4 regions of the Caballeronia jiangsuensis genome follow, and region 2 is predicted to be linked to each of the others. Evidence: predicted binding sites of a transcription regulator. Region 2 holds the regulator's gene; each other region holds the start of a gene.
What was found. The regulator LexA, encoded in region 2, represses DNA repair genes until DNA is damaged. The targets are predictions, from matches to a motif close to ACTGTATNNNNATACAGT.
Positions count from the first base shown of each region.

Region 1: the regulator LexA is predicted to act here: its motif matches at 1,073-1,090, upstream of PQR08_RS05865 (DUF2471 family protein).
Region 3: the regulator LexA is predicted to act here: its motif matches at 1,377-1,394, upstream of PQR08_RS14770 (ATP-dependent helicase).
Region 4: the regulator LexA is predicted to act here: its motif matches at 944-961, upstream of imuA (translesion DNA synthesis-associated protein ImuA).

Region 1 covers NZ_JAQQDB010000004.1:135,864-138,060, forward strand. Annotated here, with positions in the region: gene PQR08_RS05855 (helix-turn-helix domain-containing protein) at 1-548, shown strand, start outside; gene PQR08_RS05860 (CsbD family protein) at 670-855, opposite strand; gene PQR08_RS05865 (DUF2471 family protein) at 1,123-1,479, shown strand; gene PQR08_RS05870 (DUF2252 domain-containing protein) at 1,547-2,197, opposite strand, start outside.
Region 2 covers NZ_JAQQDB010000034.1:45,413-47,609, reverse strand. Annotated here, with positions in the region: gene PQR08_RS28690 (DUF2939 domain-containing protein) at 1-201, opposite strand, end outside; gene PQR08_RS28685 (hypothetical protein) at 291-617, opposite strand; gene lexA (transcriptional repressor LexA) at 834-1,511, opposite strand; gene PQR08_RS28675 (sulfate ABC transporter substrate-binding protein) at 1,771-2,197, shown strand, end outside.
Region 3 covers NZ_JAQQDB010000012.1:87,587-89,783, reverse strand. Annotated here, with positions in the region: gene PQR08_RS14770 (ATP-dependent helicase) at 1-1,343, opposite strand, end outside; gene PQR08_RS14765 (hypothetical protein) at 1,493-1,750, opposite strand; gene PQR08_RS14760 (hypothetical protein) at 1,814-2,197, opposite strand, start outside.
Region 4 covers NZ_JAQQDB010000001.1:190,125-192,321, reverse strand. Annotated here, with positions in the region: gene PQR08_RS00855 (SOS response-associated peptidase family protein) at 1-141, opposite strand, end outside; gene PQR08_RS00850 (hypothetical protein) at 179-523, opposite strand; gene PQR08_RS00845 (hypothetical protein) at 545-856, opposite strand; gene imuA (translesion DNA synthesis-associated protein ImuA) at 973-1,686, shown strand; gene PQR08_RS00835 (Y-family DNA polymerase) at 1,610-2,197, shown strand, end outside.

The sequences.
Region 1 (2,197 bases), on a different contig from region 2:
CGCCGCCGCGCGTCGGCGAGATCATTCAACGCCTGCGCAGTGAACGGAAACTGACGCTGGACGATCTATCGCGGGCGGCAGGTGTATCGAAGTCGATGCTTTCGGAAATCGAACGCGACAAGGCGAATCCGACGATCGCGGTCGCGTGGCGATTGACCAACGCGCTTGGCATCAGCCTGGATCAATTGTTCGCGCAACAGAGGCCCGTTGAAGCGATCCGGGTCGCGGGGCCGCATGAAATACCGACGTTGAGCGGCGATAACGGTGGCTATCAACTGCGGGTGTGGGGACCGATAGAACTCGCCGGCAAGTTCGAATGGTACGAACTCACGCTGCAATCGGGCGCTGCGCTCACATCGAATGCGCACGAACCGGGAACGCGCGAGCATCTCACGGTGCTGAACGGATCGATCGAAGTGGATGCATCGGGGGCGACGCGGCGACTCAAGGCGGGAGAAACGGCACGTTACGCAGCGGACGAAACGCACGCGATCCGCAATGTAGGACGCGCCGACGCCAAGGCGCTGCTGGTGGTGATTCACGGATGACACGGGGCCACCAAGGCGACTTTATGCGCACAAAGTCTCGCCGCCCGAAATGAAAAGCGGGACGCACGTCGAGTGCGTCCCGCTTTAAGCAACGCCGCCGTCGCGGCGCTCAACGCCTGGCTTACGGCTTCTTCACTGCGTCCTTCAGATCTTCCCGCGCATCGCCCACGCCCTTCTGGACCTTGCCCGCAGCCTGTTGCAGATCGCCCTTGGCTTCCTGAGCCTTGTCGCCGGTCACTTTCCCGACGCCCTCGTTGATCTTGCCCTTCACCTGCTTGCCGACGCCTTCGACTTGATCCTTATTCATGTCAGTTCTCCCGTGGTTTGCAGCGCTGTTGGCCGCGCAGTGCCGTCGAACGTACGCAGTAGTGCCTGCGCGTTCCGCTCAGGGGATTTCCTAAGCATGGTTCTACGATGCGCTTCGTTGGCCGGCACGCATAGCAGTGGATGTCTGAAACGCACGTAGGCGGAATCGCACATACACCCGGGTCGAGTAGCGCGACGCTAGTTTCATTGCAACAAGTACTGTATGTTTATACAGTACAATAAGACCAGTTGGCGAAGGGGGTGAATCATGGAGTCGAATGGCGAGAATCTCAGCAGGAGGCAGTTTGCCCGCGCTGTGCGTGATCTGGAGCAGATCACGCGGCAGATAGCGGGGCGTTACATCGACAAAGGCGTGCCGCTGACCTGGCGGCTGTTGCATGCAATCGAGGCCGAGGCTGTGGCGGACCTCGGATTTGCCGGGCGGCACGAAGCCGCATTGCGCGAACTGTTCGCGCGTCCCGACGACTTCCATTTTCCCGAAACCGACGACGTAGTCGACGTCGCATCGTCCGATGCCTTGCCCGCCGTTTTCGGCTTCGCCGTGGACGCCTACGAGCGCGCGGCCCGACAGCGACAACCGCAGGCCGTCATCGCCGCGCACTGACGCGCACCCGCCCGGCACGCGGCGAGAACCGCGTGCCTTGGTTCATCTCTTCCGGCATCGAATAGCTTCAGGGCGCAAAGTCCGCCGACATATCCGCATCGGAACGCGCTTCGAGCCTGCCATCCCGACACGCGGCGCGAAACACCTCGTAATCCTTCTCCACCTGATCCGCGTACGCGCGGCCGTACCGCACGAGCACGTCCGCCATACGGTCGCCGTTGCCGAGATAGCCCGAAATGTCCAACGCGCGTCCGCCCGATTTCGCGTGCGCGCGGGCAAGCGCCCAGCCGCACAGTGCGGCGTATTCGCGAAAGGCATCGTCGCTGAAGGTGTCGAGTTCGGGGGATATCTTCATGTCGCGCAACTGACGGATGTACAGCGTACGTCCGAGAGGCCCCGTCGCCCAGCCGAGAAACGGATCCGTGGCCGCCTGCATCAGTCGTTGCCCGTGCACGACGCGCTGACCGTCGTGGCCGGAATCGTCGGCGTCTCTCGCACGGTTCGCGTATCTCGCGACTACCGATGTCGATGCTTCCTTCATCTGCAGGAAAAGCGGTTTGTCGTGGTGATCGGTGAGCAATAAAACGAGGCAACGCGTGCCGACACTGCCCACGCCCACCACCTTGAACGCGACGTCCTGCAACGTGAATTGCGATAGCAGCCTCGCGCGCTCCGGGGTCAGCGTGGCCACATACTTCAGAATGAGCGCCCCGAAAAT
Region 2 (2,197 bases):
CAGTGCGCCGACCTGTTCCTTGAGGCTCGCCCGCAGCGCGGGAAAATCGACGTACTGGTTGACGGTCTGCGCGTCGCGGGCATCGGCTGCGCGCTTCACGCGATTCAGCGCGATATAAGGTGACGCGTAAATAAAAGCGAGCGCCGCGACGAGAATCAGGACAACGAACGCGGTAGCGACAGAGCGGGTAGTGCGGGACATGCGACGACGAAGCCTCTTTGCAAAACGTGAATCCGGGATTGACCACGCCGGCGCGCGATAAATCCCGTGAATTCACGTTCCGCCCCGATTCAGGCGAGGATGCCGCCGGCGAGCCCCGCGTCTTCCTCCGCGATGCAACGGTCGATCATGCGCGACACTTCGTCGATCTTGCCCACCAGAATCACGCGCGATTGCCCGCGATAGACGCGCACCGGCGCGCGCTGTTCCGGCTCCGCGTGCACCGTGCTGCTCAGCGACACGCGCGCGAAAGCCGGCTGCCGGGAGGGCAGCGCGGGCATGTCGTCGAAGAGGTCGGGGGCGGTTTCGGCGTGCGGCGTGCCGCATGCGATCAGCGTGCGCAGATGGCGCAGGCGGCCAAACTGACGGAAGGGCAGCAGACGGGCAAAACGTTCCATGATGACTCTCCAGACGATAGGACGCACCGCGGCGCACCGCGCACGGCGGCCGTCATGCTTGTTGTGTTTGAGCCGCCTCGACTGAGCGTTAAAGCGGTTGGTGAGGCTATCTTGCGATGTCAATGGGACATTTCTTGTCCCATTCTTATCTCTTTCTGAACATGAGCGAACTATTTGCCCGCGCTTTTCGCTCCCCGCCCTTGCCGGGCGGAGACTTCAGAACTCGCCAGAACGAATCAGGCCAACCGCGATGCCTTCCAGCGCGAAATCGCCGCTGCCGGAGCGCACGAAAATGTTCTCGTAGTCCGGATTCTCGGCGATCAGCTCGACCCCGTCCGGACGACGCTTCCAGCGTTTGACCGTGACGTCGTCGCCCAGACGCGCGACGACGATCTGTCCGTCCTTCGCCTCGGTGCGCTTCTGCACGGCGAGCAGATCGCCGTCGAGAATGCCGGCGTCGCGCATCGACAGGCCGCGCACTTTCAGCAGATAGTCCGGCTTGCTGGAGAAGAGCGCGGGATCGCATGCGTAATGCTGCGAGATGTGTTCCTGCGCGAGGATCGGGCTACCTGCCGCGACGCGTCCGACGAGCGGCAGCGACAGTTGCATGATGCTCTGATGCGGCAGCGTGAACTGATGCGGCAGTTCCTCCGAGCGATCGATGCGCGAGGCGTCGCCGAGCAGCCGGATGCCGCGCGACGAGCCCGCCGCCAGTTCGATCACGCCCTTGCGCGCCAGCGCCCGCAAGTGCTCCTCGGCCGAATTCGCCGAGCTGAAACCGAGTTCCGCCGCGATCTCGGCGCGCGTCGGCGGAAAGCCCGTGCGGTCGATCGCGCGCTGGATCAGTTCGAAGACCTGCTGCTGCCGCGCGGTAAGTTTTGATGTCTTTGTCACAGGCTCTGGCCCCTGGGTGCACTGTATGGATGGACAGTTGACTGTATTTTTATACAGTATTTCGCGCTTTTCAAGCTTTACTTTAAGTTCGTCCGCCCGCCGCAGCCGAGGACGCGTTTCGCCGCCGCCGTCGCTTCTTCCACCCAGGAATATGCTTCTTAGCAGTTTTACGTATAAAAAAGTGAATAACGATTATTTCTAATCATATAGACGCCTCGATAGACTGATTCCGTCAATTCGATAAGACGGAGAACGGGGAATGCAAAGCATCAAACTGGGATTGGGCAAGGGCGCGCGGCGCGTGCTCGCGGCGGCAGCGCTGACGGCGGCGGGCGTCGGGCTGGCTGCGTCGGCGTTTGCGCAGACGTCGTTTCTGAACGTCTCCTACGACCCGACCCGCGAGCTGTATCAGGACTTCAATCAGGCGTTCGCGAAGAAGTGGAAGGCCGACACGGGCGAAACGGTCACTTTCAAGCAGTCGCACGGCGGCTCGGGCGGACAGGCGCGCGCGGTGCTCGACGGTCTGCAGGCCGATGTCGTCACGCTCGCGCTCGCCTACGACATCGATGCGCTCGCGTCCAAGGGACTCGTCAACGCGGACTGGCAGAAGCGTCTGCCGGACAACGCGTCGCCGTACACCTCGACGATCGTGTTCCTCGTGCGCAAGGGCAATCCGAAGCACATCA
Region 3 (2,197 bases), on a different contig from region 2:
GCGACCCGAAAACCCGCGACGCGGTCGCGCGGATTTTCCGCCCAGCGCAGCACCGCCAGCACGTCTTTCACGTGGACGGAATCGAGAAACTTGAGTCCCCCGAATTTCACGAAAGGAATGTTGCGCCGCGTGAGTTCGATTTCGAGCGTCGCGCTGTGATGCGCGGCGCGGAACAGCACCGCTTGCGCCTTCAACTTCATGCCCGCCTCGCGCGCTTCGAGCACCTTTTCGACGACATAGCGCGCCTGATCGGCTTCATCGGCGACGGAGACGACGCGCGGCTTCTGCGCCGATGCCTTGTCGGTCCACAGATTCTTCGTGTAGCGCTCCGACGCGAGCCCGATCACCGCATTCGATGCCTCGAGAATCGGCAGCGTTGAGCGATAGTTGCGATCGAGCGTGACGGTCGCGGCGGGCGGATCGAAATGGCCGGGAAAATCGAGGATATTGCGCACGGTCGCGCCGCGAAACGAATAGATGGACTGCGCGTCGTCGCCGACGACCGTGAGGCCGCGCCCGTCGGGCTTCATCGCGAGCAGGATGGACGCCTGCAGGCGGTTGGTGTCCTGATATTCGTCGACGAGCACGTGGTCGAACCGACTAGCGAGATCCGCCGCCACTGAAGGCTCCGCCGCGAGATGCGACCAGTAGAGCAGCAGGTCGTCGTAATCGAGCACGCTTTGCGCCTGTTTCGCGGCGACGTAGGCGGCGAACAGACGCTTAAGGTCGGCTTCCCACTCGCGGCACCACGGATACGACTGATCGAGCACGTTACCAAGCGACGCGCCCGTGTTCACGACGCGCGAGTAGATCGCGAAACAGGTCGACTTCGCGGGAAAGCGCTTCTCCTTCGACGACAACCCGAGCTCGTGCCGCACCAGATTCATGAGATCGGCGGAATCTTCGCGATCGTTGATCGTGAACGATGGCGCGAGCCCGACGAGATTGGCGTAATCGCGCAACAGCCGCGCGCCGACGCTGTGAAACGTGCCCGACCACGTCAGCCCCTGCGCGATCGCGCTCTTCTTGCCGAGCGCGTTCATCGCGATGCGCGAGACGCGTCGCGTCATTTCGAGCGCCGCGCGCCGCGAAAACGTGAGCAGCAGAATGCGATGCGGATCGGCGCCCTTCACCAGCAGATGCGCGACGCGATGCGCCAGCGTGTTGGTCTTGCCCGAGCCCGCGCCCGCGATCACGAGCAACGGCCCGCCCGTGCGACCCGGTTCATCGACGCCGAACTCGACGGCCTCACGCTGCGCCTCGTTGAGCTTCGCGAGATAGTCGGCGACCTGTTTCGCGGTGGAATCGGAAGCGGCGTCGGCGGTGTCGGGAAGCGTGAGCACGTGAAGGAAGGCGGCGGCAAAAGAGTGACGCACACTGTATATCCATACAACCCGCGCGCGCAAGTCTTTGGCTCGACTACGCTTTTGGCCCCAAATGAAACGAGCCCGGTTCGCGATGAACCGGGCTCGCGTCGCTACGAAAGCGCGTACTACTCCGCTTTCTTCGCGTTCTTCAGCTTCGCGTCGGCGGCGGCTTCGTTGGCGTCTGACTGCGCCTCCGTTTTCTTCTTGTCGGCCTTGGCTTGCGCGACGGCCGACTTCTTGTCGGCCTTCGACTGTTCCTTCGCGGCCTTCTGATCGGCGGCGGTCGGGGCGTCGGATGTCGTCTGCGCGAACGATGCCGCACTCACGCTCGCAAGCGTCCCGGCGATCAGCGCCGCCAGCAGCGCATTGGTTTTTCGATTCATGATGTCCTCCCTTCTTTTAGATGCCGCGAGCGCCGCGACGCGCGGCCTCGCGACGCGTCACGCTCAGTGCTGCAGGCCCGCGTCCTTCGGCGTGCCCGGCTCCGTCGCGTTCAGTTCCGCCTTGGCGGCGTCCTTGTCCGCCTTGCGGTTGATCTTCGCGTTCTGCACCTCTTCCTTGTATTGCGCCTTGGCCTGCTGGTTCTGCGCCTTCAGCTCGGCCTTCGACGCCTTCTTCGACGCGCGATACTCGGCGTTGGCCTGCGCGTTCGCGTTGCGGCGCTGGACGAGCGGATCGGTCGGCGCCGGCGCGACGACGTTCTGCTGCGGCGGCGTCATCGGCTGCTGGGCCTGCATCGGCTGCGGTTGCACCGGCTCGGGCTGTGTCGCGGTCTGAGCGTAAGCGCCCGAAGCGGCGAGCGTGGCGATGGCGGAGCCGATCAAAAGGAT
Region 4 (2,197 bases), on a different contig from region 2:
GTCGACCGCCTTCGGAATCTTTGCTCTGCTGCCCTCGGCTCGTTCGAAGTAGAGTCGCGCAAATTCTTCGATGTCCATGTGCGCGCCGAAGGTCTTCACGTACTTGCGATAGTCCGCTTGAATTTGGGCCGAATAACACATGCGTGGTCTTCCTTGGTTGATTAGCTGGCTGGCCAGCTCAGAGCGATTCCTTGCACAGCTTCATCATCTTCTGGACCACCGTGCTTGCTCGATTGAGCGTCATCTCGCGGGTGAACAGTGCCGGCACGTCGCACTGCCGAACCGCGATGCCGGCGTCCTGCAACTCGCGCTTTGCAATCTTCAGCGCAAGCTGCCCGAGGAGCACTCGGTCGAGCCAGTCCATCGCCGCGGCGTTTCGCGCGAGCCAAATGCGACAGCTCTCGACAAGATGGTCGATTCGCCACTCATACGTCAGCGTGTGTGACGCAGCGACTGTTGCGACCAAAAAGCATAGAAGGTCGGCGCGCGCGCCTGGAAGGTCATCAATATCGAGTTTTTCCATTGTTTCGTTCGAGGCTTTGGTTCATCTGAATACAGTTGCAGACGACGCGGCGAGATTCAACCGTATCGCGCCTGCCCCGTCGTCTGCGCTGCTGCATCGCACACCTGTTCCGACGCATGAGCCGTCGCAACTCTTGCAGTAGTGTCGGTCGCGCACGCTGCCGTCGACTGCCCAGCGATTGAAATCGTCAACAGGTTTCATGCCGACCGTTCGGCCAGCCTGCTGCGCGAAAAAGGTCGGCTCTCCGGCCTTGCCACGTGCGACGGCCTCGTCAATGGTCGCATCACCGAAGGCGTCACGCAGCTTCGACACGAAATCCGCAATTTCCGGCATCGGGTGCTTTCGCACAAGCATATCCAAACGCGTCTGCTCTGACGACCAAAAAGGGGCAATTCACTGCTTCGGATTTTGAGTTACGATACTGTATAAATATACAGTGCTTTCGCGAAATGGCTGCCTTGCCCCAACACATCGAGTCGATTCATCCGAGCCTCTGGCGCGGGTCTCAGCTCGCCCGTGCGTACGGCAAGACGGTCGATACGGGGTATGCGGCTTTAAGCGCCGAGCTGCCTGGCGGCGGCTGGCCACTTGGAGCGTTGGTGGAGTTGCTCGTCCAGCAGCCAGGGATAGGCGAGATGCGGTTGTTGAGGCCAGCGCTCTCCGAATTGAGCGCACGACCAGTGGTGCTTTTGCAGGCACCGCACGTTCCTAACGCGTTGGCGTTCTCGTTTCTCGGGCTGCCAATGAACAGGTTGATGAGACTGCGAGCGCCGAAGACTGCGGACGCGCTCTGGTGCGCCGAGCGCGTGCTTCAGGCCAAAACCTGCGGCGCCCTCGTGTTCTGGCAGCAGCACATCCGGGCTGAGGCACTGAGACGGCTTCACCTTGCGGCGCAGGCAACGGAAACCTTGCTGGTGCTAATCCGACCACTGGCCAGCGCCCAAGACGCATCGCCGGCGACGCTCCGGCTGGGAGTCAGACCGGCTGACGGCGGCCTCGTCGTCGATGTTGTAAAGCGACGAGGCCCGACACGAACCGAAACATTGTCCGTCGCCCTGCAACCGTCACCGATTCTGCTCAGCCCTTATGGCCGTGTTCGTCGCCATCTTCCTGCCCCGGCTTTCGCTGGAAGTGTTCCGTCCGCGGTGGTCACCGCCGACTGAGCACGGGTGCGTCGTGCTGGAGCGCGACAAGGTGATTGTGATGGACTCAGCAGCGCGAGAAGCTGGGGTGCTCCCAGGAATGAAGCGAGGCGGAGTGACCACGCTCTCGCCTGACGCGGCGGTCTACGACAGAAGTGTAGAACGCGAGCGGGAGATGCAGCGCGAAGTCGCTTTCGGCTTATTGCGCTTCTCGCCGCAGGTTGCCGTTTGCGACGAAGAAACTATCGTAGTCGACGTGACGGCGAGCCTGCGTCTGTTTGGCGGCATCCGCAGTATCTGTTCGCAGCTGCGAAACGTCGTCAAGTCGATAGGCGTGACGGCTCGCATGAGCGTTGCACCAACAGGACAAGGTGCATGGCTGCTTGCAAAGCGTGGCCGATGCCGCGTGCTCAAGATGCGCACGCTCGAACGAAATCTCGATGCGCTTCCTTTCATGGTCGTGCAAGAGGTCCGCGCGTTTGCGGATTGGTTTCAAGGTCTCGGTTGCCGAGCATTGAGTGACATCCGGCGC